Regions from separate parts of the Priestia flexa genome, predicted to be linked through region 1. Evidence: predicted binding sites of a transcription regulator. Region 1 holds the regulator's gene; each other region holds the start of a gene.

Region 1 (7,899 bases):
AGGCGGGAGGTGCCCGTACCGCAAACCGACACAGGTAGGCGAGGAGAGAATCCTAAGGTGATCGAGAGAACTCTCGTTAAGGAACTCGGCAAAATGACCCCGTAACTTCGGGAGAAGGGGTGCTCTGGTAGGGTGTATAGCCCGAGAGAGCCGCAGTGAATAGGCCCAGGCGACTGTTTAGCAAAAACACAGGTCTCTGCGAAGCCGCAAGGCGAAGTATAGGGGCTGACGCCTGCCCGGTGCTGGAAGGTTAAGAGGAGGGGTTATCCTTTGGGAGAAGCTCTGAATCGAAGCCCCAGTAAACGGCGGCCGTAACTATAACGGTCCTAAGGTAGCGAAATTCCTTGTCGGGTAAGTTCCGACCCGCACGAAAGGCGTAACGATCTGGGCACTGTCTCAACGAGAGACTCGGTGAAATTATAGTACCTGTGAAGATGCAGGTTACCCGCGACAGGACGGAAAGACCCCGTGGAGCTTTACTGTAGCCTGATATTGAATTTTGGTACAGCTTGTACAGGATAGGTAGGAGCCTGAGAAGCCGGAGCGCTAGCTTCGGTGGAGGCGTCGGTGGGATACTACCCTGGTTGTATTGAAATTCTAACCCGCAGCCCTGATCGGGCTGGGAGACAGTGTCAGGTGGGCAGTTTGACTGGGGCGGTCGCCTCCTAAAGAGTAACGGAGGCGCCCAAAGGTTCCCTCAGAATGGTTGGAAATCATTCGTAGAGTGTAAAGGCACAAGGGAGCTTGACTGCGAGACCTACAAGTCGAGCAGGGACGAAAGTCGGGCTTAGTGATCCGGTGGTTCCGCATGGAAGGGCCATCGCTCAACGGATAAAAGCTACCCCGGGGATAACAGGCTTATCTCCCCCAAGAGTCCACATCGACGGGGAGGTTTGGCACCTCGATGTCGGCTCATCGCATCCTGGGGCTGTAGTCGGTCCCAAGGGTTGGGCTGTTCGCCCATTAAAGCGGTACGCGAGCTGGGTTCAGAACGTCGTGAGACAGTTCGGTCCCTATCCGTCGTGGGCGTAGGAAATTTGAGAGGAGCTGTCCTTAGTACGAGAGGACCGGGATGGACACACCGCTGGTGTACCAGTTGTCTTGCCAAAGGCATCGCTGGGTAGCTATGTGTGGACGGGATAAGTGCTGAAAGCATCTAAGCATGAAGCCCCCCTCAAGATGAGATTTCCCATAGCGCAAGCTAGTAAGATCCCTGAAAGATGATCAGGTTGATAGGTCAGAGGTGGAAGCACGGCGACGTGTGTAGCTGACTGATACTAATCGATCGAGGACTTAACCAAATTAGAAAAGCGAAGGCGACTGTTGAATTGTGAAAGGCGTTGGAGCTTCTGATAGGGGAAACCGCTCTTTGGTTTCAATAACAGAAGTGAAACGACCGAACAATTAGGAGCTGTAGCTAGACAGTAAACTTAGTACTCAGCGAAAAATGTTATCTAGTTTTGAGAGAATAATCTCAAAACATGTCTGGTGGCGATAGCAGAGAGGTCACACCCGTTCCCATGCCGAACACGGAAGTTAAGTTCTCTAGCGCCGATGGTAGTTGGGACTTTGTCCCTGTGAGAGTAGGACGTTGCCAGGCATATTTAAAAGGATTAGCTTATAGCTAGTCCTTTTTTTATTTCTCATTAATTTCAATAAATGACGTTTTGAACCTTATTTTAGTGGAAACCATAAAAGTAAGGCAAAACTTATCAAACTACATAGTTGAAATTTTTTTCATTTCCTTTTATATTTAACTTAATAAGGTCAAATATAGTCAAAGTCAGAAGGAGGGTGCAACGTGCCAAATATCTCTGACATCATTGAACAGTATTTAAAAGAAGTGCTTGAATTAAGTGACAGAGAAATTGTTGAGATTAAACGTAGCGAAATTGCCGATCAGTTTCAATGTGTTCCATCTCAAATCAATTACGTTATTAATACGCGCTTTACGATTGAAAGAGGTTATGTGGTTGAAAGTAAGAGAGGTGGAGGTGGCTTTATCAGAATTGCTAAAGTCCGAACTCATAATGCTTCTCATTTATTTCAACAAGTCATCGATCTTATCGAATCTCAAATTTCACAGTCATATGCTGAAAGCGTCATTTTTAGGTTAGTTGGAGAAAAAGTCATTACGGAGCGAGAAGCTAAGATAATGCTTAGCGTTATTCATCGATCTGTTATTGACCTTGAGCTACCATATCGTGATGAACTTCGAGCGAAATTACTAAAAGCTATGTTGAATTCATTAAGGTATCGCTAATTGAATTGATTTTATGTAGACAGGGAGAGATGGTTGCATGATTTGTCAGCAATGTGAGATTCGACCTGCAACACTTCATTTTACGAATGTAGTGAATGGGAATAAGACAGAAGCACACCTTTGCGAACAATGCGCTGCAGAGAGTGGGGATGTATTTTCTATATCATCTCAGCAAGGCTTTTCAATTAATAGTCTATTAGCAGGACTATTAAATTTTGAACCTTCTGCTACAGGTCCGAATACAATTAAAAATGAACCACTACGTTGCCCTACATGCGGAATGACGTATCATCAATTTTCTAAAGTTGGTCGGTTTGGCTGTTCAAACTGCTATGAAACCTTTGAACAACCACTTGTTCCGTTTTTGAAGAGGTTACATGGGGGGAATTATTTACATCATGGTAAAATTCCAAAGAGAATTGGAAGTAATCTTCATTTAAAAAAGGAATTACAGGCTCTGAGATTGAATTTAAAGGAGTATATTGAAAAAGAAGAATTCGAAAAAGCTGCAGAGCTTCGAGATGAAATTCGCTTATTAGAGAAAAAAATCAATAACTCTACGGGAAAGGAGATATAGCCGCATGTCTGAACTATTCTTCACAAATCCCGTAAGCTCTTGGATGAAACAAGAAGCACCGGACTCTGATATTGTACTAAGCAGCAGAATTCGTCTAGCTAGAAATTTAACAAATTTTCTTTTTCCTACAATGTTAGTAAAAGAAAAAGCTGATGAAATTGTAAACAATTTTGATCAAGTGTTTGAAGAAATAAGGAAAATGGAAGAGTGTGAATTATCTTCTCTAAAAATGAGTGAGTTAAAGCCACTGGAGAAACGAGTACTGGTGGAGAAGCATTTAATCAGTCCTCAATTATCTGAATCTAATTCAGGGGCTTGTTATTTATCAAAGCAAGAAGATTTAAGTATTATGGTTAATGAAGAAGATCATTTACGCATACAATGTTTATTTCCAGGTCTTCAATTATCCGAAGCATTAGAACGAGCTAATGAAGTAGATAATTGGATTGAAAATCGCGTGGACTACGCTTTTGATGAACAAAGAGGCTATTTAACGAGTTGCCCAACGAATGTTGGTACAGGGCTTCGTGCCTCGGTTATGATGCATGTACCTGCATTGGTTATGACTCGTCAAATTCATCGAATTATTCCTGCAATTAATCAATTAGGTTTAGTTGTAAGAGGAATTTACGGAGAGGGTAGCGAAGCATTAGGTAATATCTTTCAAGTTTCTAACCAAATTACGTTAGGAAAATCTGAAGCTGATATTGTATCAGACTTGAATAGTGTTGTAACACAATTAATTGCTCAAGAAAGATCTGCCAGAGATGCATTATTTAAAACGTCTCATTTAGAGTTAGAAGATCGCGTTCATCGCTCATATGGAGTATTAGCTCATAGTCGCATAATTGAATCTAAAGAAGCGTCTCAGTGCTTGTCAGATGTTCGATTAGGGATTGACTTAGGCTATATTACAAACATATCCAAAAATATTTTGAATGAACTCATTATTATGACGCAGCCAGGCTTTTTACAACAGTATTCAGGCTCTGCGTTAGATGCCCATGAACGAGATATTAAAAGAGCTACCTTAATTAGAGATCGCCTTAGTAATATTAAAAATATAGATTAAACGTGGAGGGTGACAGCCGTATGATGTTTGGAAGATTTACAGAGCGTGCACAAAAAGTATTAGCGTTAGCACAAGAAGAAGCTTTACGACTTGGACATAACAATATTGGAACTGAACATATTTTATTAGGTATTGTACGTGAAGGTGAAGGTATTGCTGCAAAAGCATTATCTGCATTAGGGTTAAGCACAGAAAAAATTCAAAAAGAAGTCGAAGCTCTTATTGGAAGAGGTCAAGAGTTAACTCAAACAATTCATTATACACCTCGCGCTAAAAAAGTAATTGAACTTTCAATGGATGAAGCAAGAAAATTAGGTCATTCGTATGTGGGAACTGAGCATATTTTACTTGGATTAATTCGTGAAGGTGAAGGCGTAGCTGCTCGTGTACTTAATAATTTAGGAGTGAGCTTAAATAAAGCTCGTCAACAAGTATTGCACCTGTTAGGTAGTAACGAAGCTGCTTCTAGTCATCAAGGTGGTGGAACTTCGAATGCAAATACACCAACCCTTGATAGTTTAGCTCGTGATTTAACAGTGGTAGCACGTGAAGGAAGTCTAGATCCAGTTATTGGGCGTAGCAAGGAAATCCAGCGTGTTATTGAAGTGTTGAGTCGTCGTACAAAGAATAACCCAGTTCTTATCGGTGAACCAGGTGTAGGTAAAACAGCAATCGCAGAGGGATTAGCACAGCAAATTGTTAACAACGAAGTGCCGGAGATTCTTCGAGATAAGCGCGTTATGACCCTAGATATGGGAACCGTAGTTGCTGGAACAAAATATCGTGGTGAATTTGAAGATCGTTTGAAAAAAGTAATGGATGAAATTCGTCAAGCTGGTAATATCATTCTATTTATTGATGAGCTGCATACATTAATCGGTGCTGGTGGTGCAGAAGGGGCAATTGATGCTTCAAACATTCTAAAACCATCCTTAGCACGCGGTGAATTACAATGTATTGGTGCTACTACTTTAGATGAATACCGAAAATATATTGAAAAAGATGCAGCTTTAGAGCGTCGTTTCCAGCCAATTCAAGTTGATGAGCCAACCCTAGACGAATCTATCCAAATTTTAAAAGGCTTAAGAGATCGTTATGAAGCTCATCACCGCGTATCAATTTCTGATGAAGCTATTGAACAAGCAGTAAAATTATCTGACCGTTATATCTCAGATCGCTTTTTACCAGATAAAGCAATTGATTTAATTGATGAAGCTGGTTCAAAAGTTCGCTTACGTTCATTTACGACGCCGCCTAATTTGAAAGAGTTAGAGCAGAAGCTAGAGTCAATCCGAAATGAAAAAGATGCTTCTGTCCAAAGTCAGGAGTTTGAAAAGGCTGCATCATTACGTGATACAGAACAACGCTTAAGAGAAGAATTAGAAGAAACTAAAAAAGCTTGGAAACAAGAGCAAGGTAAAGAGAATTCAGCTGTTACAGTAGAAGACATCGCGATGGTTGTATCTAGCTGGACTGGAGTGCCGGTTTCGAAATTGGCTCAGGAAGAATCAGAGCGTTTACTAAACATGGAAGAGATTTTACACTCTCGTGTCATTGGCCAAGAAGAAGCTGTAAAAGCAGTGGCAAAAGCTGTTCGTCGCGCAAGAGCAGGCTTGAAAGATCCAAAACGTCCAATAGGCTCATTTATTTTCTTAGGACCAACTGGTGTAGGTAAAACAGAGCTTGCTCGTGCTTTAGCTGAATCAATGTTTGGTGACGAAGATGCGATGATTCGTATTGATATGTCAGAGTATATGGAAAAACACTCGACTTCTCGCTTAGTAGGTTCTCCTCCAGGATACGTTGGATATGATGAGGGTGGCCAGTTAACGGAGAAAGTTAGAAGAAAGCCATACTCTGTTGTATTACTAGATGAAATTGAAAAAGCGCATCCGGATGTATTTAACATCTTATTACAAGTTTTAGAAGACGGACGCTTAACTGATTCAAAAGGTCGCACTGTAGATTTCAGAAACACAATTCTAATCATGACTTCAAATGTTGGTGCAGATACGTTAAAACGTAACAAGCATCTTGGATTTACGGTTGAAGCAGAGGGTCAGGATTATAAGGATATGAAAGGGAAAGTTATGAGTGAGATGAAGCGTGCTTTCCGCCCAGAGTTCCTAAACCGTATTGATGAGATTATTGTGTTCCATTCGTTAGAGAAACCGCATCTAGCTGAAATTGTAAAGCTAATGGCTGATCAATTAACTAGACGCTTAAAAGAACAAGAAATTGAATTGGAATTAACAAAGGCAGCAATTGATAAGATTGCAGAAGAAGGGTTTGACCCAGAGTATGGGGCGCGTCCTCTACGTCGAGCAATCCAAAAGCATGTTGAAGATCGTTTATCTGAGGAGTTATTAAGAGGCGTCATTCAAAAAGGTCAAAAGGTAACGTTAGATGTAGAAGGTGAAAACTTTACAGTCAAGTCATCTTCACCGAGCAGTATTAGCTAAAGAATTAAGAACATGTGGGGCATACGACAAAATACGTATGCCTCCATTTTTTATTTACAATGTAAAGATAGTGTACAATAGCATCAAGGACTTTTATAAAGAACGAGGAGACTATACTAAATAATGAGTAAAAGAAAAACAAAGTTTTCATGTCAACATTGTGGGTATGAATCGGCTAAATGGATGGGAAAGTGTCCTGGCTGTGGCAGTTGGAATTCAATGGTGGAAGAAATTGAAGAGACAAAGTCTTCAAGGCGAGGAGGAGCTTTTTCTGGCGCAACGTCTACAAAGGTGCAAAAGCCTCAATCCATTACGAGTATTGAATCAACGACTGAACCAAGGATATATACAAAGTCACCCGAGCTAAACCGTGTTTTAGGTGGAGGGATTGTTAGAGGATCACTAGTCTTAATTGGGGGAGATCCTGGTATTGGTAAATCAACTTTGTTGCTACAAACTTCAGCTCAGTTAGCTATGAACAAGCATAAGGTGCTTTATATATCTGGTGAGGAATCAACAAAGCAAACAAAGCTAAGAGCAGATCGCTTAGGTATTAAAGCGGAAGATTTGTATGTGCATGCAGAAACAAACTTAGAGTCAATCACAGAAGCTATCTCAAGTATGAATCCAGAACTTGTTATCATTGATTCAATTCAAACAATTTATCACGGTGACGTTACATCAGCGCCCGGAAGTGTTTCTCAAGTACGCGAGTGTACAGCAGAGTTAATGCGAATTGCAAAAACAAACGGCATAGCTATTTTTATTGTAGGTCATGTTACTAAAGAAGGGGCTATTGCAGGTCCAAGGTTACTTGAACATATGGTAGACAGTGTTTTGTATTTTGAAGGAGAACGCCACCATACGTACCGGATTTTAAGAGCAGTAAAAAACCGCTTTGGTTCAACAAACGAAATGGGTATTTTTGAAATGAAGGAAAGTGGTCTAGAGGAAGTGCTCAACCCATCTGAAATCTTTTTAGAAGAACGATCTCAAGGTGCAGCTGGTTCTGTCGTTGTGGCTTCAATGGAGGGTACTCGTCCCGTATTGGTAGAGTTACAAGCACTTATTAGCCCAACAAGCTTTGGAAATCCTAGAAGAATGTCTACAGGACTTGATCATAACCGTGTCTCGCTTATTATGGCAGTGTTAGAAAAGCGAGTAGGATTACTGTTGCAAAATCAAGATGCGTACTTAAAAGTAGCAGGTGGGGTAAAGTTAGATGAGCCAGCTATTGATTTGGCGGTTGCGGTTAGCATTGCATCGAGTTTTAAAGATGCACCTTCAAACCCTACAGACGTAGTAGTAGGAGAAGTTGGATTAACAGGTGAGGTTCGAAGAGTGTCTCGCATTGAACAACGAGTGCAAGAAGCTGTGAAATTAGGATTTAAGCGAATCATTGTTCCTGAAAAAAACTTAGGTGGTTGGAAAATACCAGAAGGCATTGACGTAGTAGGGGTGTCCACTGTGTCAGAAGCGTTACAGTACACGTTAGGAGGTTAAAAAGAATGAATGATGAAAAGAT
Region 2 (7,899 bases), 1.1 Mb from region 1:
TCTTCGCACTTGCTTAGCTAATCCTTCAATTAAAGCTTGAACAACACCAAGTTCACGCATCAACCCACCAAGAGCTAGCGCAATAATGACAAGGGACACTGAAAACATCATGGAGTCCAGTCCGCCTTTTGTGACAATAGCATTTACAATTTCATTTCCTGAATCAATTTGACCACCGCTTTGAAGAGCCCCAAGCATGCTTCCTAATGTAACAGTTGGCTGTAATAATACCCCTGTTATTACGGCGATGATAATTCCAATTACCAACGTAGGGAGTACATCAAATCGTTTAATCGATAGAATTAACACAACAAGCGGTGATAAAAGTGTTAGAAGATTAAGGTTAAACGTATCACCTAATGCACTTTGTACAGCTTCAATATCTCCATAGTTTACACCTGTTCGATGTGTGCTTATGCCAATGACCAATGCAATTACAGCCGTTACAATAATACTTGGTAACGTGGTCCACAACATATGGCGAATGTGATCACTTAGAGAAACGCCAACAATCCCTGAAGCAAAGTTAGTTGTGTCGGATAAAGGAGACATCTTATCACCAAACACTGCTCCTGACACAATGATTCCTGCAGCTAGGCCTGGATTCACCCCAATAGCCGTTCCAATTCCAAATAAAGCTACTCCAACCGTGCTAATCGTTGTAAATGTACTTCCCGTAAAGCTCGATACTAAAATTGTGATTAAAAGTGCGCTAATTAAGAAATATTGCGGTGAAATCCAATTGAATCCATACGATAAAATAGTTGGGATCGTTCCGCCCACCATCCAGGCAGCAATTAATACACCAACAAGCATAAGAATTAAAATTGGCTTAACCCCTACTTTAATCCCTTCTACAATGCCATGTTCAAAAGTTTTCCACTTACCACCCATAAGTGCTCCAATGGTACAAAGCGCTACAATGCTAATAAGCAATGGAACATGTGGTGCTAAACCTAATAAAAATAATGATGCAAAAATAAGTCCTAATAAAACAACGACAATCCCAATTGACTGTCCAAATGTTATCTCTTTTTTCATTAACTTGTTCCCCTCAATCTCTTTTTCACTTAAACGCTTTTATGCTTTTATGCACTAAACATAGTTGAAGTATATGGGTTATTCCTACTACTGTCAATCGCTTCTCGCCAAAAAAACAACATCGTCAATAAATTCCACTCTCTTTTCTATGTTTTGCCCAATTCTAACCGGGTACATTACCTATACTTCTTATTTATAATTATTAAAGGAAAAGGTGATTGGAACGGAGGATATGAGACTCCTACGGGATCAGCGAGGCAGCTTGAAATCCCACAGGAACGGAGTGACGAGGAAGTTCAACGCGAGCCCCGTGGAAAGCGAACAATCCGGAGTGGAAATCACAACTCGTTGCGTATGCTCCTTCCTTCAAAACAAAAAGACAGCGAAGCAGGACTTGTTTCTTCTATTCCAGAAGCCTGTGATTGGAACGGAGGATGTGGGACTCCTACGGAATCAGCGAGGCAGCTTGAAATCCCGCAGGAACGGAGTGACGAGGAAGTTCAACGCGAGCCCCGTGGAAAGCGAACAATCCGGAGTGGAAATCACAACTCGTTGCGTGCATTCTTACTACATCTCATATAAAAGGTAATAAACAAACCACAGAATATTCTACTTAAAATAAGAAATAACTTCCAAAACAAAAGTGTAAGCAAAACACTTGAAAGTCAAAAAAGGTCAAAGTATAATGAACTCACAAAGGTCAAATATAGTCAAAGTCAAATTGACTAATTGATCAATGATTACATTCATTTAATCATTCTAAGGAGGTCTTTTAAATGATGTGTCAAAACTGTCAACAACGTGAAGCAACAATTTATTTAAACGTACAAGCTAATCAACAAAAATCACAATATCGTTTATGCCATACATGTTATCAATCATTAATGAAACAAAGTAAAATGCCGTCTGGATTTGGAGGTGGGCACTTCATGAACATCGATGATTTATTCAATCAATTAGCAAATGAACAAGCCATGAATCAATCAGCTCAGCAGCCTACTCCTCAGCAAGGAGGTAACGGGGGTGGATTCTTAGATGAATTTGGTCGCAACCTAACACAAATTGCAAAAGCTGGACTAATTGATCCTGTTATTGGACGTGACGAAGAAATTGAACGCGTCATTGAAATTTTAAACCGCCGTAACAAGAACAACCCTGTTTTAATCGGTGAACCTGGTGTAGGTAAAACCGCTGTTGTCGAAGGCTTAGCATTAAAAATTGCAGAAGGCGACGTTCCTTCAAAGCTCATGAACAAAGACGTATACTTACTAGACGTCGCTGCTCTTGTAGCAAACACGGGTATTCGCGGTCAGTTTGAAGAGCGCATGAAGCAGCTAATCGCCGAACTACAACAACGTAAAAACGTTATTGTATTCATTGATGAAATCCACTTGCTTGTTGGAGCGGGTTCTGCTGAAGGTTCAATGGATGCAAGTAACATCCTAAAACCAGCATTGGCGCGAGGTGAACTTCAAGTCGTAGGTGCCACAACGCTGAAAGAATACCGCGCTATTGAAAAAGATGCGGCTCTTGAACGTCGTTTCCAGCCTGTGATGGTTCATGAACCATCTGTTGACGAAGCCGTTCAAATTTTAAAAGGCATCCAAAACAAATACGAAGCGTATCACAGCGTCAACTTCACAGAAGATGCAATTAAAGCTTGTGTAAATTTATCACATCGCTACATCCAAGACCGCTTCTTACCTGATAAGGCCATTGACTTATTAGACGAAGCTGGCTCAAAAATGAACTTAAAAGCAGGTATCTCAAACAAAGACGATATCGATAAACGACTAAAAGAAATTGCTGTGGAAAAAGAAACAGCTTTAAAAGAAGAAAAGTACGAAGCGGCTGCCAAACTTCGCGATGAAGAAGCAAAACTTGAAAAGCAGCTAAACCAAGAACAAGATAAAGCTGAAGTTACCGTTGAGCATATTCAAGCAATCATTGAAAAGAAAACGGGTATTCCAGTTGGGAAACTTCAAGAAAATGAAGCTCACAAAATGAAGAACCTGTCAGCAAACCTTTCCGACAAAGTCATTGGTCAAAGCGAAGCCGTAGAAAAAGTTGCAAAAGCAATTCGTCGCTCTCGTGCTGGGTTAAAAGCTAAGCATCGTCCAATTGGATCTTTCTTATTTGTTGGTCCAACAGGAGTTGGTAAGACAGAGCTTACAAAAACTCTAGCAGAGGAAATGTTTGGCACAAAAGATGCGATGATTCGTCTTGATATGAGTGAGTATATGGAGAAACACGCGGTGTCTAAACTAATTGGCGCACCTCCAGGATACGTAGGTCATGATGAGGCTGGCCAACTAACTGAAAAAGTACGTCGTAACCCTTATTCAATCATCTTATTAGATGAGATTGAAAAAGCGCACCCTGACGTTCAGCATATGTTCCTACAAATCTTAGAGGACGGACGTTTAACCGATAGTCAAGGTCGTACAGTAAGCTTTAAAGATACTGTAATCATCATGACAAGTAACGCAGGTGTGGGAGAAAAGAAAATTACGGTGGGCTTTGAATCTGAAAATGCAGCTCTTAGACATGCATCTGTTTTAGATTCACTATCTGCTTACTTTAAGCCTGAATTCTTAAATCGTTTCGATGCCATTATTGAATTTAATCACCTTGAACAAGAACATCTGGTTAAGATTGTTGAGCTTATGCTTCAAGAATTAAAAGAAACGCTTAAAGAACAAAACATCGCCCTACAAGTTACAGATAAAGCGAAAGAAACACTAGCATCTCTTGGCTACCACCCGGCATTTGGTGCTCGCCCACTGCGTCGCGCTATACAAGAGCATGTTGAAGACCAAATTACTGACCTTTTACTAACGGATGAAGAAGTCAACGAGGTATTCATTGATGTCAATGAACAGCAAGAAATCCGCGTCACTTCTAAACTGAAATAATGAAAAAGGAAAAAGCGATTCCCTTGGGAGTCGCTTTTTTTCTATTTGTTTTATTGATTATCTTCTTGGTCATCTGTTGATTCGTCTGTTTCCTCTTCAGCTGGTTCCTCTGCCTCTTCTGTTGCATCTTGATCTTGCTCTTCTGTATCTTCTTCTACGGCTTCTTCCTCAACTGGTGTTTCTGCCGGCTCTCCAGTTGTTTCTTCCGCATCTTCCGTTTGTTCTTGATCTGTCGTGTCTTCTCCCTCTTCTGCACTACATGCTGTCATAAGCGTAATTGCTGCAAATGCTCCAAATAATTTGACTAAGAAACTTTTACTCATCGTACCTGTCCCCTTTCAAATCAATTGAGCCACTATGTACGTGCATCAACATGGCTCTTGAGATGATTATAGTTCAAAAAAAAGGAAAAAAGAGCGTTTTTACAGTCTTCTAACAAACTCTTTACACTATGCTCATTTCTTTATATTTCTCATTCATTTCCTTTACAAAGTAACAAAAAGCGAGCCACTTCAGCTCGCTTTTCCTTACAATGATTGATCATCTATACTATTTAAATAAGCCTTAATCTCACCAACAACTGACTTTACGCAACCGTCTTCAAAAGGAGAAAGCAAATTGGCTTCTTTCACAAGCGAAGTAAACGACTTACTTCCACCCAGCTTACATAAGTGCAAATAGTCTCTCCATGCCTCTTCATGATTTTCATTATCTTTTTTCCAAAATTGAAATGCACAAATTTGCGCCAGCGTGTAATCAATATAATAAAATGGATCGTTATAAATATGGGATTGCTTTTGCCAAAATCCGCCGTTTTCAAGGTAAGCTTCCCCATCATAGTTTTTAGAAGGCATGTATTTATGTTCTAGCTTTCTCCATTCATTTTTTCGCTCTTTTGGCGTGAGCGTTGGGTTTTCATAGACAACATGCTGAAACTCATCAACTGCTACACCATAAGGTAGAAAAAGAAGGCCTGAGCTTAAATGAGTAAACTTATACTTTTGTGCGTCTTCTTTAAAGAAACTTTCCATCCACGGCCACGTAAAATACTCCATGCTCATAGAATGAATTTCAGCTGATTCATAAGTTGGCCAATAATATTCCATTACCCCAATATTTCGGCTTTGATATACTTGAAAAGCATGTCCTGCTTCGTGAGTTAATACATCAATATCACCTGAGGTCCCGTTAAAATTCGAAAAAATAAACGGTGCTTTATAACGTTCTAAAAACGTACAGTAGCCTCCACCCGCTTTGCCTTTCTTTGCAACTAAGTCCATAAGATTATTATCCATCATAAAAGCAAAGAATTCATCTGTTTCTGCTGAAAGCTCACTATACATCTTTTTACCTTTCTCAATAATCCAGCTTGCATCTCCTTTTGGGGTTGCGTTGCCTGTTTGAAATTCAAACGACTCATCATAATAGAGTAATTCGTCAACTCCAATACGATCTGCCTGTCTCTTTTTAAGTTCTTCTGCTAATGGAACAATTTCTGTTAAGACTTGCGCGCGAAATGCTTGAACCATCTCTGCGTTATAGTCTGTACGAGTCATACGTGCATACCCAAGCTCTACAAAATTTTTATACCCCAGCTTTTTTGCCATTTTTGTTCGTACTTGAACTAACTCATCATAAATCCGATCAAATTCATCTTCATGGTCTTTAAAAAATTGAAAGCGTGAAGTCGCAGCACTTTTTCTAGTTTCTCTGTTTGGTGACTGCATGAAAGGCTCCAGCTGAGCAAGAGTGCGTTCTTCACCGTCAAACATAATTTTAGCGGAGGCTATAAGCTTCGTATACTGAGAAGAAAGTCTGTTTTCTTGTTGTAAATCTTCAATGATAGACGGATGGAACGTTTTTAATTGGTTTTCAGCTAATGCAAATAGCTGCGTTCCTAATGCAGCCTCTAGCTCTTCGCGAAAGCTTGATGAAACAAGCGCTTCGTAGTATTGATGCATAAGCTCTTCATACAGAGGGTTGATTTCATCAAAATAATCCTGTTCGTTTTGATAAAACTCATCGTTTGTATCAATGGAATGGCGAATATAACATAAGTTGCTCATCGTACTATAATCTGTTCGCAACTCGTTTAATTCTTCAATCGCTTCGTACTGTTTTTCAATGGTTTTAGCTTCTTTTAAAATGCCAATGCTTTGTTTAAACTCTTTTTTCAGCTGATTTAAATCCGGTCTTTCATATGTATATTGATGAAATGTCACGTCTTTTTCCCCTCTCTTTTTATAGGCTCATTTATGTACTTCGTGATGATTACATAATCTCCTTTAAACAATCCGCAATCGCTATTTTCTCACACAAAAAAAGCATCAAACCGATGCTTTTTTGCTTTATTCAGACGGCGTATACTCATCTGCATAGTGTCCAATTTTCTTTAGTAGCGAAATGGCTACTTCTTGCTCTTCACTTGTAAGAACAGATAAAATACTATGAATGCGCTTCTCATGATCAGGAAACATGCTTTCAATCATTTCTTTTCCTGCTTCTGTAATTTGCGCATACGTGACACGACGATCATTTGGACAAGCTACACGCTCTAAAAAGCTCTTTTTCTCTAGCTTGTCAATAACATACGTGATGCTACCGCTTGCTAATAAAATTTTGCCACCAATTTGCTGAAGAGGCTGTTTTCCTTTATGATATAAAAGCTCTAATACAGCGAATTCAGTTGGGTTCATACCGTGTTGTTGAATAAACTTATGAACATGCTCCATAACGGAACGATTCGCTCTTGATAGAACAATGAATAATTTTAAAGATTGATCTAATTCTTCTCGATTTACTGTTGAATCCATTTTTATCAGTTCCTTTTTTAATTTATCTCGATATCAAGATAATACTAAAATCTGGTTAAAAAGTCAACGAAGCAAGCTAAACAGTAGATTTCTTCTAGTTGTTCTACTACAATAGATATAATTAGATTAAAAAGGTGAAGCTTATGAAACCATCTCATTTATTTTTTAATTCAGCAATTGGTTCACAAAAACCAGAAACCATTGTAAATCGTCAAAATCCTTGTCCATTCTGTGATGTGGACTCCTTAACAGGCATTATTGAAAAAGAAGATTCAATTATTTGGTTAGAAAACAAGTACCCAGTTCTCCAAAATGCTTACCAAACTGTGATTATCGAAACAGATCAATGTCAATCAGAACTATCAGAATATCCAAAAGAGCATTTGTATAAACTGTTTTCGTTTGTCACTACTCGCTGGCTACAGATGATTGAGAGTAAAAAATATGAGTCCGTCTTATTCTTTAAAAATCACGGACCCATGTCAGGTGGTTCTCTTCGCCATCCGCATATGCAAATCATTGGATTAAAAACGTTTGATACAAGCTCAAATATTACTGATGCACATTTTGAAGGCATCTCAATTCAACAAAATAAAGATGTCGAGTTTAACTTATCTACAAAGCCAAGAATGGGATTTTTTGAATTTAACATTGTGACATCGAATATTGAAGAACATAATAAAGAAGTAGCTGATTATATTCAAGCTGCTACTCATTATTTGCTTAATCATTTCCATCGTAGCTGCACGAGCTATAACCTGTTTTTTTATCAGTTGGATGATGGACGAAGTGCATGTAAAGTGATTCCTCGCTTTGCAACCTCTCCGCTGTTTGTTGGGTATGGAATCCCTCAGGTGTCAAACAAAATTGAAGAGATTGCAAAACAAGTTCACTCTCTTTATTTTTCAAAATAAGCAACAATGAAAAAAGCTTGAAGTAATGTTCTTCAAGCTTTTTTCATATGAGAATATGAAAGAAGTTCTGCTTTCGCGAAAGAATAAAGAAGATTATAATGAGTGTAGTAATGATGTGGAAAGATAGAAGAAAAAGGAGATTGTTATGACAGACGTACTTATAGGCAGTATTCTTTCTGCACTATCTACAGGACTTGGTGCTGTGCCAATTCTGTT
Region 3 (7,899 bases), 360 kb from region 1:
TGGAACACGCATAGCTCCACCGTTTAATTTACCTTTTAATTCAGGTAATACTAGAGATACAGCTTTAGCAGCACCAGTTGAAGTTGGGATGATGTTCTCAGCAGCTGCACGAGCACGACGGTAATCTTTATGTGGTAAGTCTAAGATTTGTTGGTCATTTGTGTAAGAGTGAACCGTTGTCATCATTCCACGTTTAAGGCCGAACTTGTCGTTTAACACTTTAGCGAATGGCGCTAAGCAGTTAGTTGTACAAGAAGCATTTGAAATTACGTTGTGGTTAGCTGCATCGTATTTGTCTTCGTTAACACCCATTACGATTGTGATGTCTTCATCGCTTGCTGGAGCAGAGATGATTACTTTTTTAGCTCCTGCTTCTAAGTGTTTTGCAGCGTCAGCGCGTTTTGTGAAGAATCCAGTAGATTCAACAACGATATCTACGCCTTGTTTGCCCCAAGATAATTGAGCTGGGTCACGCTCAGCAGAGATTTCGATTGTTTTACCGTTTACTACTAAGTTGTTGCCATCTACTACTACTTCTGCATCTAATTTACCGTGTACAGAATCATATTTTAAAAGATGAGCAAGCATGTTAGCGTCAGTTAAGTCGTTAATTGCTACTACCTCAACGTTATCGTTTTTTAAAGCTGCGCGGAATACGTTACGGCCGATACGACCAAATCCGTTAATACCAATTTTTACTACCATGGGTATTTCCTCCTTGAATGTAAAAAGTATTTTTTATAATCAGGGATTAATTAAAATCCCTTACTAACTCTTTTGCAGCACCTTCATCTGTAATCAGAATCGAATGATGTGCTTGTTGCATAAATGCTCGAATTGCCTTTGCCTTCGAAGAACCACCTGCTACCGCGATGACACATTTATTGTTCTTTAAATCATCGAGTTGTATGCCAACTGTTTTCACTTTATGAACAACTTCTCCCTTTTGATTGAAGTAATATCCAAAAGCTTCACCAACAGCATGTCCTTTTTTGACTTTTTCTAAGTCTTCAGAAGATGTCCTTCGACGCTCCGCCATTGTCATAGCGTCTCCTATTCCATGAACAACCATACTTGCTGACTTAATTAATTGAATCATCTCCCGAATGGAAGGTTCCCCTACAATTGACTTATAGGCTTCGTCACTTAGCTGGTCTGGGACATGAAGAAGACGATACTGACCCATCGACTTTTCAGCCATTTTTGCGCAAATAGTGTTCGCTTGGTTTTGAACATTTTCACCAAGTCCACCACGAGCTGGCACAAATAGAACATCAGGGTGCTTAATATCGGGTGTCATCATATTGGCAACAGCGGCAAGCGTTGTACCACCTGTAACAGCAACAATCTTTTTGGGATCAACAAGGCGCTCTTTGATGCACGACACAGCAGCTCTACCCATTTCGTTTTTAACAAAAAGTGAAGAATCGCTATCTCCAGAAACAACAACGACTTCTGCTAAAGAAAAGGCCTCTTTTAATGTTGTTTCCAATAATCGAAGTCCGGAAACTTCTTTCATTACGACTTCTAAATCGTGTAGCAGTAGCTCACCTTCTGTCGTAAGTGTCATTCCAGTTGTCTGCACATCAATTAAATCTTGCTCTTTCAGAAATGTAACCTCACTGCGTAACACACGCTCTGTTAACCCTAAGCTAACAGCTAAGTTGCGTCTACCGATCGGTTGCATTAAGCGTATGTACTGCAAGATTTGATATCGCTTTTGCATAACAGATAGAAGTTCAGGCAATAATTTTCGTTGTACTTCTATTAATGAACGCATGTTTAAATCTCCTTAAGGTGCAAGCTCATTGGACAACATAAGTCCCGTATAGACATATTTTGTCCCACCCACGCAAAAAAATTCACCCTGTTACATGTTTCATTCTAACAGGAGTGAATCCTTTATTCAACTCATCTGATGGCGTTTTTATAAAGTAAACGCTTTCTTATATTTTCTCTTTGAATTTTCCCATACATAACAACCTCACCATCGATTTCTATAACCGGAATCATAAGATGAAATTGTTCTAATAAACGTTCATCTGAGTAAATATCCTTTTCAATCACACTAAAGTTAAGGTCATGCTGTAAGGCAGTTAACATTTCTTTAACCTCTTCACATAAAGGGCATGTTTTTCTTGTATACAAAACAACCTGCATCGACATCACCTTCTTTTTAATAGAGTTATACGTAAACTTTTCTTTGGTTAGATGAAGCAATGTTTAGCTGTTCCCGGTATTTAGCTACCGTTCTTCTTGATATTTTCACATCATGCTCTGTTAATAACTGGTTGGTGAGCTGCTGATCAGATAACGGCTTCTTTTTATCTTCTTTTTCCACTAACTGTTTAATAAGCTCTTTTACCGTCATAACGGACGTTTCTTCAGTGGTACCCAGCTTTAAACTTGCTGTAAAAAACGACTTCATAGAAAATGTTCCAAAAGGTGTTTGAATATACTTATGAGTTGTCGCTCGGCTCACTGTTGACTCGTGGACGTTAATATAGTCTGCTAGTTCTTTCATCGTTAACGGCTGTAAAAAAGATGGCCCATGTTGAAAGAATCTTTGCTGTTTTTCTAGTAGTCCATGAACAATTGCGTTTAGCGTCTGCTTTCGAGTCTGAAGCCCTTTTAAAATCCATTGAAACTCTCGGTACTTTTCCTGCAAATACGGCTTAACCGCGTGGTTATCTTGGAGCATTAAGCTTTGTCTATATGCATCGTTAACTGATAACCGAAAATCTAACTCTTCATTGGCGTAAGCTACTAGCTCATTGCCCTCTTTCTTTATAATATAGTCCGGAATAATAAAGCGCTCTGCTTGAGTGGCATATAGTAATCCTGGCCGAGGGTTCAAACGCTTAATTTGATCATGGTATTTTTGAACTTGCTCCAGTGATATACCGCACTCTTTTGAAATTTTACTCCACTTTTTATACGCAAACTCTTGAAAATATTCTGTCAAAATTATTTCTAACTCATCAGAAAGCTGCCCGCTTTGCTCTAGCTGGATCAGTAAACATTCCTGAAGATTTCTTGCTCCTACCCCTATAGGATCTAACTGTTGAAGAGAATTTAACACCATTTCCACTTCTTCTAAATTACAACTGCATGCTTGTGCTACAAGCATTAAGTCCTCCTTCAGATATCCATGCTCATCCAAGTTCTCAATCATATAGCAAATGATGTCGTATTCCTTAGTGGTTAATTCCAAAAACACAATTTGACCTAGCAAGTGCTCTGTCAATGTTTCTTGCTTAGAAGCAATTGAGTTTAGTAAGTCTTTATCATCATTAGCGTTCTGCTTATAAACTGAAGGCCTACTTGTAACTAACGGGGCATCACCAAAATCGATAAGCGGATTTTGCATCGCTTGCTCTTGTATAAATGATGCAATATCCAACGATGAATATTGTAAAAGAGAAATTGCCTGCGATAACTCTTTCGACATGGAAAGCTTTAAAGACTGCTGTTGAAATAAACCTACCTCCATTGTTTCTCCCTCCCACTGTTTATTCTACTTTGAACCTTATTACTTAGCAACGAACTAGAAGGAGAAATATATTGAAATAGAAAAGGCTACGAATGTTTCGTAGCCCTTTCCAACGGTTTATTGAATCGTGTTCGCCATTTCAATAAATTTATCTGTTTGTTCAGCTGATTTAGCAAAAATCGTAATCTTAACAGGTTTTGTTCCTTTCGTTACAATAACTTGTACACTCATATCATTAGACTCTGCTTCATACCACTCTGCATTGGCAATCTTTCCTTCTGCAGGAACGCTTGCTTTTTGTACAGCGTTCGGGTCCACTGCCATTGCTGTTTGCTTTACTACTTCTACTGCTTGTTTTTCCGAAACATCTGATAGAAGCTCAATACGCATAAATTGAGAGCCATCCTCTTTATACATTACCGTATCACGACCAGGCTCTTCCCCAGCTAGTTCGTAGCCTTCAAGTACTTTAATTGCATACTCTTGATTATCGCTTTGGACTAATTCTTTGTCCTGAACTTCAGAATTTTCTTCTGGCTGCTCTTCAGCTGACTTTTCGTTTGATGCAGCATCATTTTGTTCTTCTGTTGGCTTCGTTACTTCTGCTTGTTCTCTATCTTCAGGTGACTCGGTTAAAGGCCTTTCCGTTGCCTCTTTACTTGTCTTTTCTTCGACTGCCGGCTCTTCTTTATCTGGTGTTGCTTCGCCTTTTGACTCTACGTCATTGCTTTCAGTCTCCTCTGACTCTTTGTTCGTCTGAGACTCTTTACTGTCAGACTGCTCCTCTGAAACTGTTTTTTCATTTTCTTGTTGCACTTGCTGAGACTTTTCTTGTGTTGCTGCTTCTTCATTCGATCCACATGCGGAAAGCAATAACGCAAGAGATGCACTTACAATAAAAAACTTATTAAGGGATTTCACAATTTTTCCTCCTTAGTTTTACTTTTCCTTATATACTTGTTTTATAGCATTCTGCCAAAATTGGCAACCATGACAAACGAATTAACTTACGAATTATTAGGCCTATCCACACATAAAATATACAGTTTTTACAGAACAAATAAAAAAGCGCTGCAAGTTTGCAACGCTTTTAGACGCCCTCGACAGGATTCGAACCCACCCTAAGAGAACCGGAATCTCTTGTGCTATCCACTACACTACGAGGGCATAAAATAAATCATTATTCCTATGATTACTGCTTTCATTATAGGAAAGAAAACCAATCTTTTCAAGTATACAACGTTTATTTTTCGGGCAATCGGGAAAAATTTATAAAGTACAGAAAAGGAATACATACCAGAAAAAGCGAATATGTGTAAAGAGCAGTTCTTTTGTTTGACCTTTATTGACCTTACATGTATTATAAGGTACATAACAAATTATTCTTGTTAAGGAGGAATTTTATATGAATCTAATTCCTACAGTTATTGAACAAACAAACCGCGGTGAGCGTGCATACGACATTTATTCACGGCTGTTAAAAGACCGTATCATTATGCTTGGAAGTGCAATTGATGATAACGTTGCAAACTCAATTGTATCACAACTTCTATTTTTAGCAGCAGAAGACCCAGAAAAAGATATTTCACTTTATATTAACAGTCCTGGTGGATCAATTACAGCAGGTATGGCGATTTACGATACAATGCAGTTTATCAAGCCAAAAGTATCAACAATTTGTATCGGAATGGCTGCTTCAATGGGTGCTTTCTTACTTGCTGCAGGTGAAAAAGGCAAACGTTTTGCGTTACCAAATAGTGAAGTAATGATTCACCAACCTTTAGGTGGAGCGCAAGGTCAAGCAACAGAGATTGAGATTGCTGCTAAACGCATTCTTTTCTTACGTGAGAAATTAAATCACATTTTAGCTGAGCGCACTGGTCAACCACTAGAAGTTCTTCAACGCGATACAGATCGTGATAACTTCATGACTGCTGAGCGTGCTCTTGAATACGGATTAATTGATAAAATTTTAACAAACGATCCGAAGTAATAAGAAGCCGTTCCCAATTGGGAACGGTTTTTTTATGCATCATTTTCTACATAAGAAGAAAGCGCTTGGATAGCTTCTTCTTCGTCACTACCTTCAGCAATCAGCGTGATAACGGTACCACGATTTAACGCTAAGCTCATTAACCCCATAATGCTCTTAGCGTTTACTACTTTTTCATCTTTCTTTAAAAACACATCCGATGTAAAACGGTTAGCTTCTTGAACAAACATGGCTGCTACTCGTGCTTGAAGGCCTGTTCTCAATTTAATTTCTACTTGTTTTTCCATTATGTTCTCCTCCCATGTCCCTTGCTTTACGTAACTGGTTGTCCAGCACGCAATTTATCGGCAATTTCATCTATCTTGCGTAGACGATGATTAATTCCAGACTTGCTAATTTGTCCGCCGGATACCATTTCCCCTAGTTCTTTTAGCGTTACGTCTTGGTATTCTACTCGTAAACGAGCAATTTCACGAAGCTTCTCAGGCAATACTTCGAGCCCAACTGTCTCTTGAATATAACGAATATTTTCCACCTGCCGAATCGCTGCACCGATGGTCTTGTTTAAGTTCGCTGTTTCACAATTGACGAGTCGATTAACAGAGTTTCGCATATCTCGTACAATACGAACGTCTTCAAAACGTAATAAAGCGCTATGTGCTCCAACAATACTTAAGAATTCCGTGATTTTCTCTGCTTCTTTTAAGTAATTGATATACCCTTTTTTACGCTCAAGCGTTTTACTGTTTAAGCCAAATGTATTCATTAACTCACAAAGGGCATCATTGTGCTCTCTATAGAGAGAAAAAATCTCTAGATGATAAGAGGATGTTTCTGGATTATTAATTGATCCTCCAGCTAAGAAAGCTCCCCTCAAATATGAACGCTTACAACACTTCTTTTTGACAAGCTCTTCTGAAATGTTATGAGTAAATGTGAAGCCTTCATTTAAAATTTTTAAATCCTCCAGTAAAAAACGAGCTTTTTCCACCAGACGAACAATGTAAACATTGTTCTTTTTCAACCTCATTTTTTTACGCACCAACAGCTCCACCGTTACGTTATACGATTTCTTTAGAAGTACATAAATTCTTCTGGCGATGGCTGCATTTTCTGTTTGTACGTCCACTGTTAAGTTACGATTAGAAAATGCCAACGACCCGTTCATTCGAATTAAAGCTGAAAGTTCTGCTTTTGCGCAGCAATCTTTCACTTCTAAATTAGTAAGTTCTTTTTTTGTTTCTGAAGCAAACGACACCTTTCCCACCTCCATTCTGTTGTCGTAGTAAGTTGCGGAAATTGACGTTTACGCCAACATATTAAAGATAAGGCGTGCCACTTTTTTCGTATCGTGACGAATAACACTACCGTCATATTGAATAATCTGTTCTTCCAACACTTCTAGTCCTAATTCAGTCAGCACTTCTCGGTCGTATTCCACAGGCTGTGCTTGTTCAACCTCATAGCGCTTCTTTAACGGTGCAGGAATTGGCGCATTATTTACAATAATTGCGTCTAAAAACGCACAAGGCATATGATCATACAGAGCCTTTACGTGATCACTTGCTTTAAAACCTAATGTTTCCCCTTGCTGGGTCATCACATTACATACATATACTTTTCTCGCTTTTGTCGTACATAGCTCATCTCGAATATCCGGAACAAGTAAATTAGGCAGGATGCTTGTATATAAGCTACCTGGACCTAATATAATTAAGTCAGCTTTGCGAATTGCTTTTAACGCTTCAGCAGAAGGCTTAATATCTTCTGGAGATAAAAATACGCGCTTAATTCTTTTTCCATACTCTGGAATCTTAGACTCTCCTGTGACAATTACTCCGTCTTCCATTTCTGCATGTAGCACTACGCTACGATTAGCAGAAGGTAATACTTTACCACGAACATTTAACACTTTGCTCATCTCACGAATCGCATGCACAAAATCACCTGTAATAGATGTCATTGCGGCTAAAAGCAAATTCCCCAGTGAGTGACCAATCAATTCATTTCCAGTTTCAAAGCGATGTTGAAACAGCTCTTCTACCAACGGTTCAACATCAGATAATGCGGCTAACACATTTCGAATATCACCAGGAGCCGGAATCTCTAGCTCATCTCGAAGCCTCCCAGAACTTCCGCCGTCGTCAGCAACCGTTACAATTGCTGTAATATCAAGAGGATATTCTTTCAACCCTCTTAATAATACAGGTAATCCTGTTCCTCCTCCAATGACAACGACTTTTGCAAGCTGTTCACTATTCATCTATATTTTTCCTTCCTCTTCTCGATGTCTCGATGAGAAATATGTGTTTTATAGTCTTTTTCAAAATGATGGCCGATATGTTCAGCCAAAGTGACTGAGCGATGTTGACCACCCGTACAACCAATCGCAATGACAAGCTGACTTTTCCCT
Region 4 (7,899 bases), 600 kb from region 1:
AATTCAATAATTTATACTCATTCTATAAGCGCTTACAATTATAGTCAATAGTAAAAATCCATTCTCACAAAGGTAGTTTTTTGCTCATTAAAAAGATCGATTCTATAGCTCCAATGCTTACGAGAATACACTTCGTTTTTAAAAAGCACAAAAAGACCATTTAGCAATCACTAAATGGTCTTTTATTTATTGTTCAATAATGAACTCTTCACCTCTATTATCAATAACTACATCGCTATGATTTGTGATATGGCCAGCAATTAATTCCCTAGCAATTTTAGTTTCAACATACTTTTGAATAAATCGTTTAAGCGGGCGCGCACCATAAACAGGATCAAACCCTGCTTTCGCAATGTAATTTTTTGCTTCTTCAGTTAGTGTCAGCGTAATATGTCTTTCTTGCAAACGGCTTTCAAGCTGCTTAAGAAGCTTTTCAATAATTGATTTTACTTCACTCACTGATAGTGGCTTAAATAAAATCGTGTCATCCACACGATTTAAAAACTCAGGTCGAAAATGCTGGCGAAGCTGCTGAAGTACTTGTTCTCGACTTGACTCCTCAATGTTTCCATCTTCTGTTAAACCTTCTAACAGTGTTTGTGAACCAATATTCGATGTCATAATAATAATCGTATTTTTAAAATCAACGGTCTTTCCTTTTGAATCTGTTATCCTTCCATCATCCAACATTTGAAGGAGCACGTTAAACACCTCTGGATGTGCTTTTTCAATTTCATCCAGCAAGACCACGGAGTATGGTTTTCTACGAACAGCTTCCGTTAACTGTCCTCCTTCTTCATAGCCAACATATCCTGGAGGAGCACCAATCAAGCGTGAAACTGCATGCTTTTCCATGTACTCAGACATATCAATACGAATAATATGATCTTCGCTGTCAAACAACGTTTCAGCTAACGTTTTAGCTAATTCTGTCTTTCCAACTCCAGTTGGGCCCAGAAAGATAAACGAACCGATTGGGCGATTTGGATCTTGAATGCCTGCTCGTGCTCGAATCACCGCATCAGTTACAAGCGACACCGCCTCATCCTGCCCAATTACGCGCGCTTTTAAAATAGATTCCATTTTTAACAGCTTTTCTCGCTCTCCTTCTACGAGCTTTGACACTGAAATGCCTGTCCATCGTCCCACAATTTCTGCAATTTCTTCTTCCGTAACTTCTTCACGCAGCAAACGAGACTCTTGTTTTTTTGCAGCTTCGGCCTCAAGCTGTTTTAATTCTTTCTCATAGGCTGGAATATGTCCATGACGAAGCTCTGCTGCTTTATTTAGGTCATAACGCCCTTCTGCTTCTTCTAGATCTCGCTTTGCTTTTTCTAGCTTTTCCCTGACGTCTTGGACAGCTTGAATGGACTGCTTCTCCTTCTCCCATTGAAGCTTCATCACGTCTGCTTTTTCAGTTAAATTCGCTACTTCTTCCCGAATAGCGGTTAGACGCTGTGTACTAGCAAAGTCCGTTTCTTTACTTAATGCAGCCTCTTCAATCTGCAGCTGCATGACTCTTCTTGTTACCTCATCTAATTCTGCTGGCATAGAATCAATTTCTGTTCGAATGGTTGCACACGCTTCGTCAATCAGATCAATTGCTTTATCGGGCAAAAAACGGTCAGATATGTAGCGATCTGACATAACAGCAGCTGAAACAAGAGCCCGGTCATGGATGTTTACACCGTGATGAATTTCAAATCGTTCTTTTAACCCTCGAAGAATAGAAATCGTATCTTCTACCGTTGGCTCTTCAACTAACACTTGCTGAAAGCGGCGCTCTAACGCAGGGTCTTTTTCAATATATTGACGGTATTCATCCAGGGTTGTTGCTCCAATGCAGTGAAGTTCACCGCGAGCAAGCATTGGCTTGAGTAAATTTCCAGCATCCATGGCTCCATCTGTACGGCCAGCTCCTACAATGGTATGAAGCTCATCAATAAATAATAAAATTTGGCCATTGCTTTTTTTGACTTCTTGTAACACCGCTTTTAAACGCTCTTCAAATTCACCGCGAAACTTCGCTCCTGCTACTAAGGCTCCCATATCTAGAGCAAACACCATTTTATCCTTTAATCCTTCCGGCACATCTCTTCGCACAATACGCTGTGCAAGTCCTTCTACAATCGCCGTCTTCCCAACGCCTGGCTCTCCGATTAATACTGGATTATTCTTTGTTTTACGAGACAGGATTCGAATCACGCGACGAATTTCTTGATCTCGTCCAATAACAGGATCTACTTTGCCTTCTCGTACTTCTGCTACCAAATCACGACCATACTTGCTTAAAACTTCATATGTGCCTTCTGGTGTTTGGCTCGTAATGCGCTGGTTGCCACGAATTTTTTGCAGAACTTCCATTAGTTTTTGCTTCGTGATTCCATACTGGCTAAACAACTTTCCCAAGCTAGTTGTAGAGGCCCCATTAGCAGCGGCTAAAAATAAATGCTCCACCGCCATGTACTCGTCTTTTAAACCGTCTGCCTCTTCTTGAGCTTTAACGAGCAGTTGCTGTAGAGCAGACGTAATATATATTTTGCCAGCTTCAACACCTGAACCTGTTACAGACGGCTTTTTCGCTAGCTCCGCTTCTACACTTTTTACAAACTTCTCTGTTTCAATATGTAAGTGCTCTAAAATACGAACCGCAATTCCATCTGGCTGATGAATCAATGAGTAAAGCAAGTGTAGACTATCAATTTCTTGATGACCTCGCTTGATGGCCTCAGATTGTGCATTCATAACTCCTTCCTGAAGCTTTTGCGTCATTTTATTTACATCCATTGAAACCCCTCCGTTTTTGACTATTTTTGACCTTTGTTTCATATTATAAAATGGTTTTCACACGCAAGTAAAGCCATCTGCAGAAGATGGCTTTACTTGCGTATTATGGCTTTCTAATATATGTCCAATGACGATCATCATTAGACGTTTCTGGAAAGCGATCTCCTGCTTTTAACTTCACTTTTTGCGGATGATTCACGTTGCTTCCAGTTTCACCAATTTCTATATAAACACCGTTATTTGGCGCTTTTTGACCTGCTGTAAAATGACGATTTTGTCCCATTTCCCTTCCTCCTTCATTAATAAAATCCAGCTCTTCTCTTATACTATGCCCCCTGTTTTTCATTTCATAATCAGGATATGAACTAGGAAAACATTAGAAAAAGCGTTTACATTTAAAGGAATTCCCCTTTTCACTTCACAGTGGCGCAAAGTTTTTTTATACTGGGATATGTACCTTTAACAAGTATCTAAATTAACTATTGAAAATGTAGAAAGGATTTATGCATGGAACAATTTTATTTGCTTTTGAAATATTTATTTTTAGGCCTTTTCCAAGGGATTACAGAGCCAATTCCTGTCTCGTCTAGCGGACATATTGTACTAGCTCAACATTTATTTGGTTTAAATATTGAAGGCCTCAGTTTTGAAATTTTAGTCAATACAGCTTCTCTCATTGCGGTACTCATTATTTATCGTGAAGATATTATTCGACTTATTGTAAATGGCCTTAAGTTCTTAAAAACAAAAGATCCAAATTCGAAATCAGATTTTCAATTTATTATCTATTTAATTATCGGAACAATTCCAGCAGGCGTTATCGGTGTACTGTTTGGCGATGTAATTGAAGCCAATCTAAAATCATTAAAAGTGCTTGGTTTTGCTTTAATTGCTACGGGTATTGCCCTTTGGATTATTCGTAACCTTCGCGGGCGAAAAAATGACGCAGCGCTTTCTGTAAAAGACGCTATCATTATTGGATTAGCACAGGCCGTAGCGCTTATCCCTGGAATTAGTCGCTCAGGGGCAACAATTGTTGCTGCTATGCTACGCGGAACAAAGCAAGAAACGGCTCTTCGTTTCTCATTTTTACTTTACATTCCCGTGAGCTTAGGTGTAACAGTATTAGGAATTAGCGACATCTTAAATGATCCAAACTTTTCTGAGCTATTACTACCCTATACAGTAGCTTTCTTTGCTTCATTAATCGCTTCTTACTTCTCATTAAAGTGGTTTATGGGCATTATGGCGCGAGGAAACTTAAAATACTTTGCCATTTACTGCTTCATTGTCGGTGCATTAGTGGTTATTTTCCTTTAAACAAAAAATGCGGATGGTTTTTTCCATCCGCATTTTTTTAATGAGCAAATTGAATTGCTTGTTCAATTTCTGTTTTACCGCTTAATATTTCAAACGTTTTGCCAACTGTTGTTTCTTCATCTAAGCTTGCTACAAGTACTTTGGCAACGTCTGCTCGAGGAATTGTTGCTGATTTGTCAGCAATGTCTGTGTTCACATCAATTTCTCCAGTGGCTTTATCATCTGATAAACTTCCTGGACGAACAATTGTATACGCTAGGTTTGATTGTTTTAAATACTCATCCGCAATTGCTTTGGCACGAAGATAGAGTTGAAGCCCATCTGGACCTTGCTCAGGCGCATCCGTCCCCATTGAACTTAACATAACAAAGCGCTTCACTCCTGCTTTCTTTGCTGCATCAATAACATTCTTCGCTCCATTTTGATCCACGGCAATTGTCTTATCATCTCCCGTATGACCACCAGATCCTGCGGTAAAGATAACAGCATCCATTCCTTTAACTGCTTCTGATACGTCTTTTTCTAAATCAGCTAATACCACATCTACATTTTGTTGTTCGAATGCTTGTTTTTGTTCTTCTTCACGAACCATTGCATATGGTTGGTGTTGACTAGAGCTAGCTAATAATTCAACTACTTGCTTACCTGTTGTTCCATTTGCTCCTACTACTAAAACTTTCATTATGTCCTCACCTTTCGTTCTGCTTAATATGTTTATCGTGTTCCCCGGGAATGTCCAAATTAAACATGATACGAAAGGAACATATATACAACAGGCTGTGACATAACGAAATGATTCCATCTCTAAGACGAACCATAACGTTTCTAAACGAGTTAGGTTGTAAAAACAAGTTCGTTCCACTGCGCTTAAGACATTCGCTTTCCGCGAGAGTCGAGTGTCTTAAGCTCCATTCCACTAGTTTTTAGTGGTTTTTCAAACCAACAAAAACTATCCGAGCTACCAAAAGTATTTAACTTTCAATAGCTCGGATATTTCATTGGCTGAAATACTTATGTCCCAGTCTCTTTATGCCATCATTACGCTAATATTGCTTGCAGCAATGCTTTTTGTACGTGCATGCGATTTCCGGCTTGCTGGAATACAACGGAGTTCGGCCCGTCAATAATGCTTGCTGTTACTTCTTCTTCACGATGTGCAGGTAAGCAATGTAAAAACAGATAATCTGACTTAGCATGCTGAACAAGCTCATCGTTCACTTGATACGAAGCAAATACTTCTAAACGCTTTTTCGCTTCTTCTTCCTGCCCCATACTCGTCCATACATCTGCATAAATAGCATCAGCATTTTGAACAGCTTTAACAGGATTTTCTGTAATCGTAATGGTTGCTCCAGTTTCGCTGGCAACTTTTTTTGCATATTCCGTTACAAATGCCTTTGGTTCATAGCCAGAGGGACAACCAATTGAACAATCAATTCCCATTTTTGCACATGCAATCATTAGTGAATGAGCTACATTATTTCCGTCACCTACGTAAGCTACCTTTAAACCGCTGAACGTTTGTTTATGCTCATAAATTGTAAGCAAATCCGCTAGTGCTTGACACGGATGATAATCATCCGTCAAGCCATTAATTACTGGGATAGAAGCGTATTCTGCCAGCTCTTCTATTTTAGAATGTTCAAACGTACGGATCATAATCGCATCGATAAACTGCGACAGCACTTGAGCCGTATCGCCAATTGTTTCACCGCGGCCAATTTGAAGGTCTTGACTGCTTAAAAACAACGCATTTCCACCCAGCTGAAGCATGCCTGCTTCAAACGATACGCGCGTTCGTGTAGATGACTTTTCAAAAATCATTCCCAACGTTTTTCCTTCAAGCGTTTTAACGATTTCTCCATTTTTATGCTTTTCTTTTAAGGTAATGGCGCTTTCTAGTAAAAACATAATATCTTCTGGTGTTAAATCTTTTAACGTGAGCAAATCTTTACCTTTTAAGTTTGCAGATGCTGATACGGTACTCATGAGATTGTCACTTCCTTTTCGTTATGTTGAAACCATTCTTGTAATGACGATACGCTATACTCACTTACATGATATGACTGTAAGAACAGTTCAAACGTTTCTAGTTCTGTTAGTACTAGCAGACCGTGCTTTAATGCAAGCATACGATTATCTTTCTTTGCAGAATCAAAACTTACAAATAGTAATGCTTCTTTACCTTTTGTCCAAGCTTGTAAATCTTTCGTATCTGCCAGTTTCAAGCCAGCATGGGTAATCGCTGTTTTTAACTCTTCTGATACTTCTGCTGCATCAATATAGACTTCAACAGCTTCTTTTTTAGATGTTACGTATTGATGAAATGCTTTTTTAGATGCTTCTTCAATTGTAGAAGCAATCGCAATTCCTTCTCCCGTTGATTTCATTTCCGGCCCAACAAGCGGGTCTACTCCTGATAACTTACTTGTCGAAAAGACAGGAAACTTAACTGTTACGTATGATGGGTCTGGCAATAAACCTGTTTGTTCGCTCATTTCCGACAAAGATTTCCCGAGCAATACTTGCGTTGATAGCGAAATAAGCGGAACATCGCATACTTTACTTACAACAGGGACTGTACGACTTGCACGAGGGTTTACCTCTAAAACATATACTTCGTCGTTATAGATTACATATTGAATATTCATAGTTCCTTTATAGTTAAGCTTTTGAACAATTTTTTGAGCATATAAAACCATTTGTTGTTTATGAGCGTTCGTTACACTTTGAGCTGGTAGAAGCGCATAGCTATCACCAGAGTGAACACCTGCTTTTTCAACATGCTCAACGATTGTTGGAATTAAAACGTCTTTTCCATCGCAAACGACATCCACTTCAGCTTCTTGCCCTGGATAGTAAGCATCGAGAAGCATTGGGAAATGTGATGGTTTAATGGATGATAAACAATCCATGAGCTCCTGTTCACTTTGAAGCGTAAGCATTCCTTTTCCTCCAATAACGTAAGAAGGACGAATTAATAATGGAAAGCCCATTTCTTTTGCCTTTTTCACAAGCTGTTGCTCGTTGTCTGCCATCTCACCAGGAATATGAGGAATATGACAATCGTCTAACAGCTGATAAAATTGTTCGCGGTCTTCCAGTGCATCAATCATGCTGTTAGTAATACCAAGCAAGTTCACTCCTGCTTCTTCAAGTCCTTTAACTAATGAAATAGCCGTTTGCCCGCCATACTGAACGATAACGTCATTTACGCTTTCTGCTTCTAAAACGTTTAAGACATCTTCAACCGTAACTGGTTCAAAATAGAGGCGATCTGCTACTTCAAAGTCTGTGCTAACCGTTTCTGGATTGTTGTTAATTAAAATTGTTTCATAACCGGCCTTTTCAAGCGCCCACACACCGTGTACAGAGCTGTAGTCAAATTCTACACCTTGCCCAATTCGAATCGGTCCAGACCCGATAATTGCCACTTTTTTGTTTGAAGACGTTTCGATTTCATTTTCCCCATAGTAGCTAGAATAGAAATATGCAGTAGATGATTCAAATTCTGCTGCGCACGTATCAACCATTTTGTAGCTTGGATAAATCTTCATATTTTTACGCTTCGAGCGTACTTGCAGCTCTGAAACATTCCAGATCGATGCTAAATATGCATCAGTAAAGCCTTGTTCTTTTGCATTCTTTAGTGCTTCTTTTTCAATTGAATCCAAATTAACGTTCTTTAATTCTTGCTCTTGTTTAATTAAGTTACTGAAATGATTTAAATAGAAATAATCAATTTTCGTTTTTTCATGAATCTCTGTTGTTGTCACACTTCGACGTAGCAAT

Evidence for each region. The regulator CtsR, encoded in region 1, represses protease genes until heat stress. The targets are predictions, from matches to a motif close to ATGGTCAATAAAGGTCAAACA.
Region 2: LZP85_RS04965 (ATP-dependent Clp protease ATP-binding subunit) is a predicted target of CtsR. The motif match lies at 1,703-1,723, and genes of this name have one in related genera.
Region 3: clpP (ATP-dependent Clp endopeptidase proteolytic subunit ClpP) is a predicted target of CtsR. The motif match lies at 4,826-4,846, and genes of this name have one in related genera.
Region 4: clpB (ATP-dependent chaperone ClpB) is a predicted target of CtsR. The motif match lies at 2,801-2,821, and genes of this name have one in related genera.

What each region holds. Positions count from the first base shown of each region.
Region 1 is NZ_CP090431.1:3,840,172-3,848,070, forward strand. It holds rRNA gene LZP85_RS19760 (23S ribosomal RNA) at 1-1,301, shown strand, start outside; rRNA gene rrf (5S ribosomal RNA) at 1,485-1,600, shown strand; gene LZP85_RS19770 (CtsR family transcriptional regulator) at 1,802-2,263, shown strand; gene LZP85_RS19775 (protein-arginine kinase activator protein McsA) at 2,301-2,840, shown strand; gene LZP85_RS19780 (protein-arginine kinase McsB) at 2,845-3,912, shown strand; gene clpC (ATP-dependent protease ATP-binding subunit ClpC) at 3,933-6,374, shown strand; gene radA (DNA repair protein RadA) at 6,498-7,877, shown strand; gene disA (DNA integrity scanning diadenylate cyclase DisA) at 7,883-7,899, shown strand, end outside.
Region 2 is NZ_CP090431.1:979,232-987,130, reverse strand. It holds gene nhaC (Na+/H+ antiporter NhaC) at 1-1,041, opposite strand, end outside; gene LZP85_RS04965 (ATP-dependent Clp protease ATP-binding subunit) at 1,818-3,956, shown strand; gene LZP85_RS04960 (hypothetical protein) at 4,007-4,279, opposite strand; gene LZP85_RS04955 (M3 family oligoendopeptidase) at 4,484-6,178, opposite strand; gene LZP85_RS04950 (MarR family winged helix-turn-helix transcriptional regulator) at 6,305-6,769, opposite strand; gene LZP85_RS04945 (DUF4931 domain-containing protein) at 6,913-7,683, shown strand; gene LZP85_RS04940 (ZIP family metal transporter) at 7,829-7,899, shown strand, end outside.
Region 3 is NZ_CP090431.1:3,479,211-3,487,109, forward strand. It holds gene gap (type I glyceraldehyde-3-phosphate dehydrogenase) at 1-705, opposite strand, end outside; gene LZP85_RS17940 (sugar-binding transcriptional regulator) at 752-1,780, opposite strand; gene LZP85_RS17945 (glutaredoxin family protein) at 1,912-2,160, opposite strand; gene rpoN (RNA polymerase factor sigma-54) at 2,186-3,493, opposite strand; gene LZP85_RS17955 (hypothetical protein) at 3,611-4,414, opposite strand; tRNA gene LZP85_RS17960 (tRNA-Arg) at 4,589-4,660, opposite strand; gene clpP (ATP-dependent Clp endopeptidase proteolytic subunit ClpP) at 4,899-5,486, shown strand; gene LZP85_RS17970 (HPr family phosphocarrier protein) at 5,519-5,776, opposite strand; gene whiA (DNA-binding protein WhiA) at 5,800-6,744, opposite strand; gene LZP85_RS17980 (gluconeogenesis factor YvcK family protein) at 6,793-7,749, opposite strand; gene rapZ (RNase adapter RapZ) at 7,746-7,899, opposite strand, start outside.
Region 4 is NZ_CP090431.1:435,787-443,685, reverse strand. It holds gene clpB (ATP-dependent chaperone ClpB) at 187-2,787, opposite strand; gene LZP85_RS02285 (YjzC family protein) at 2,891-3,070, opposite strand; gene LZP85_RS02280 (undecaprenyl-diphosphate phosphatase) at 3,295-4,107, shown strand; gene LZP85_RS02275 (SDR family oxidoreductase) at 4,145-4,789, opposite strand; gene argF (ornithine carbamoyltransferase) at 5,146-6,096, opposite strand; gene LZP85_RS02265 (carbamoyl-phosphate synthase (glutamine-hydrolyzing) large subunit) at 6,093-7,899, opposite strand, start outside.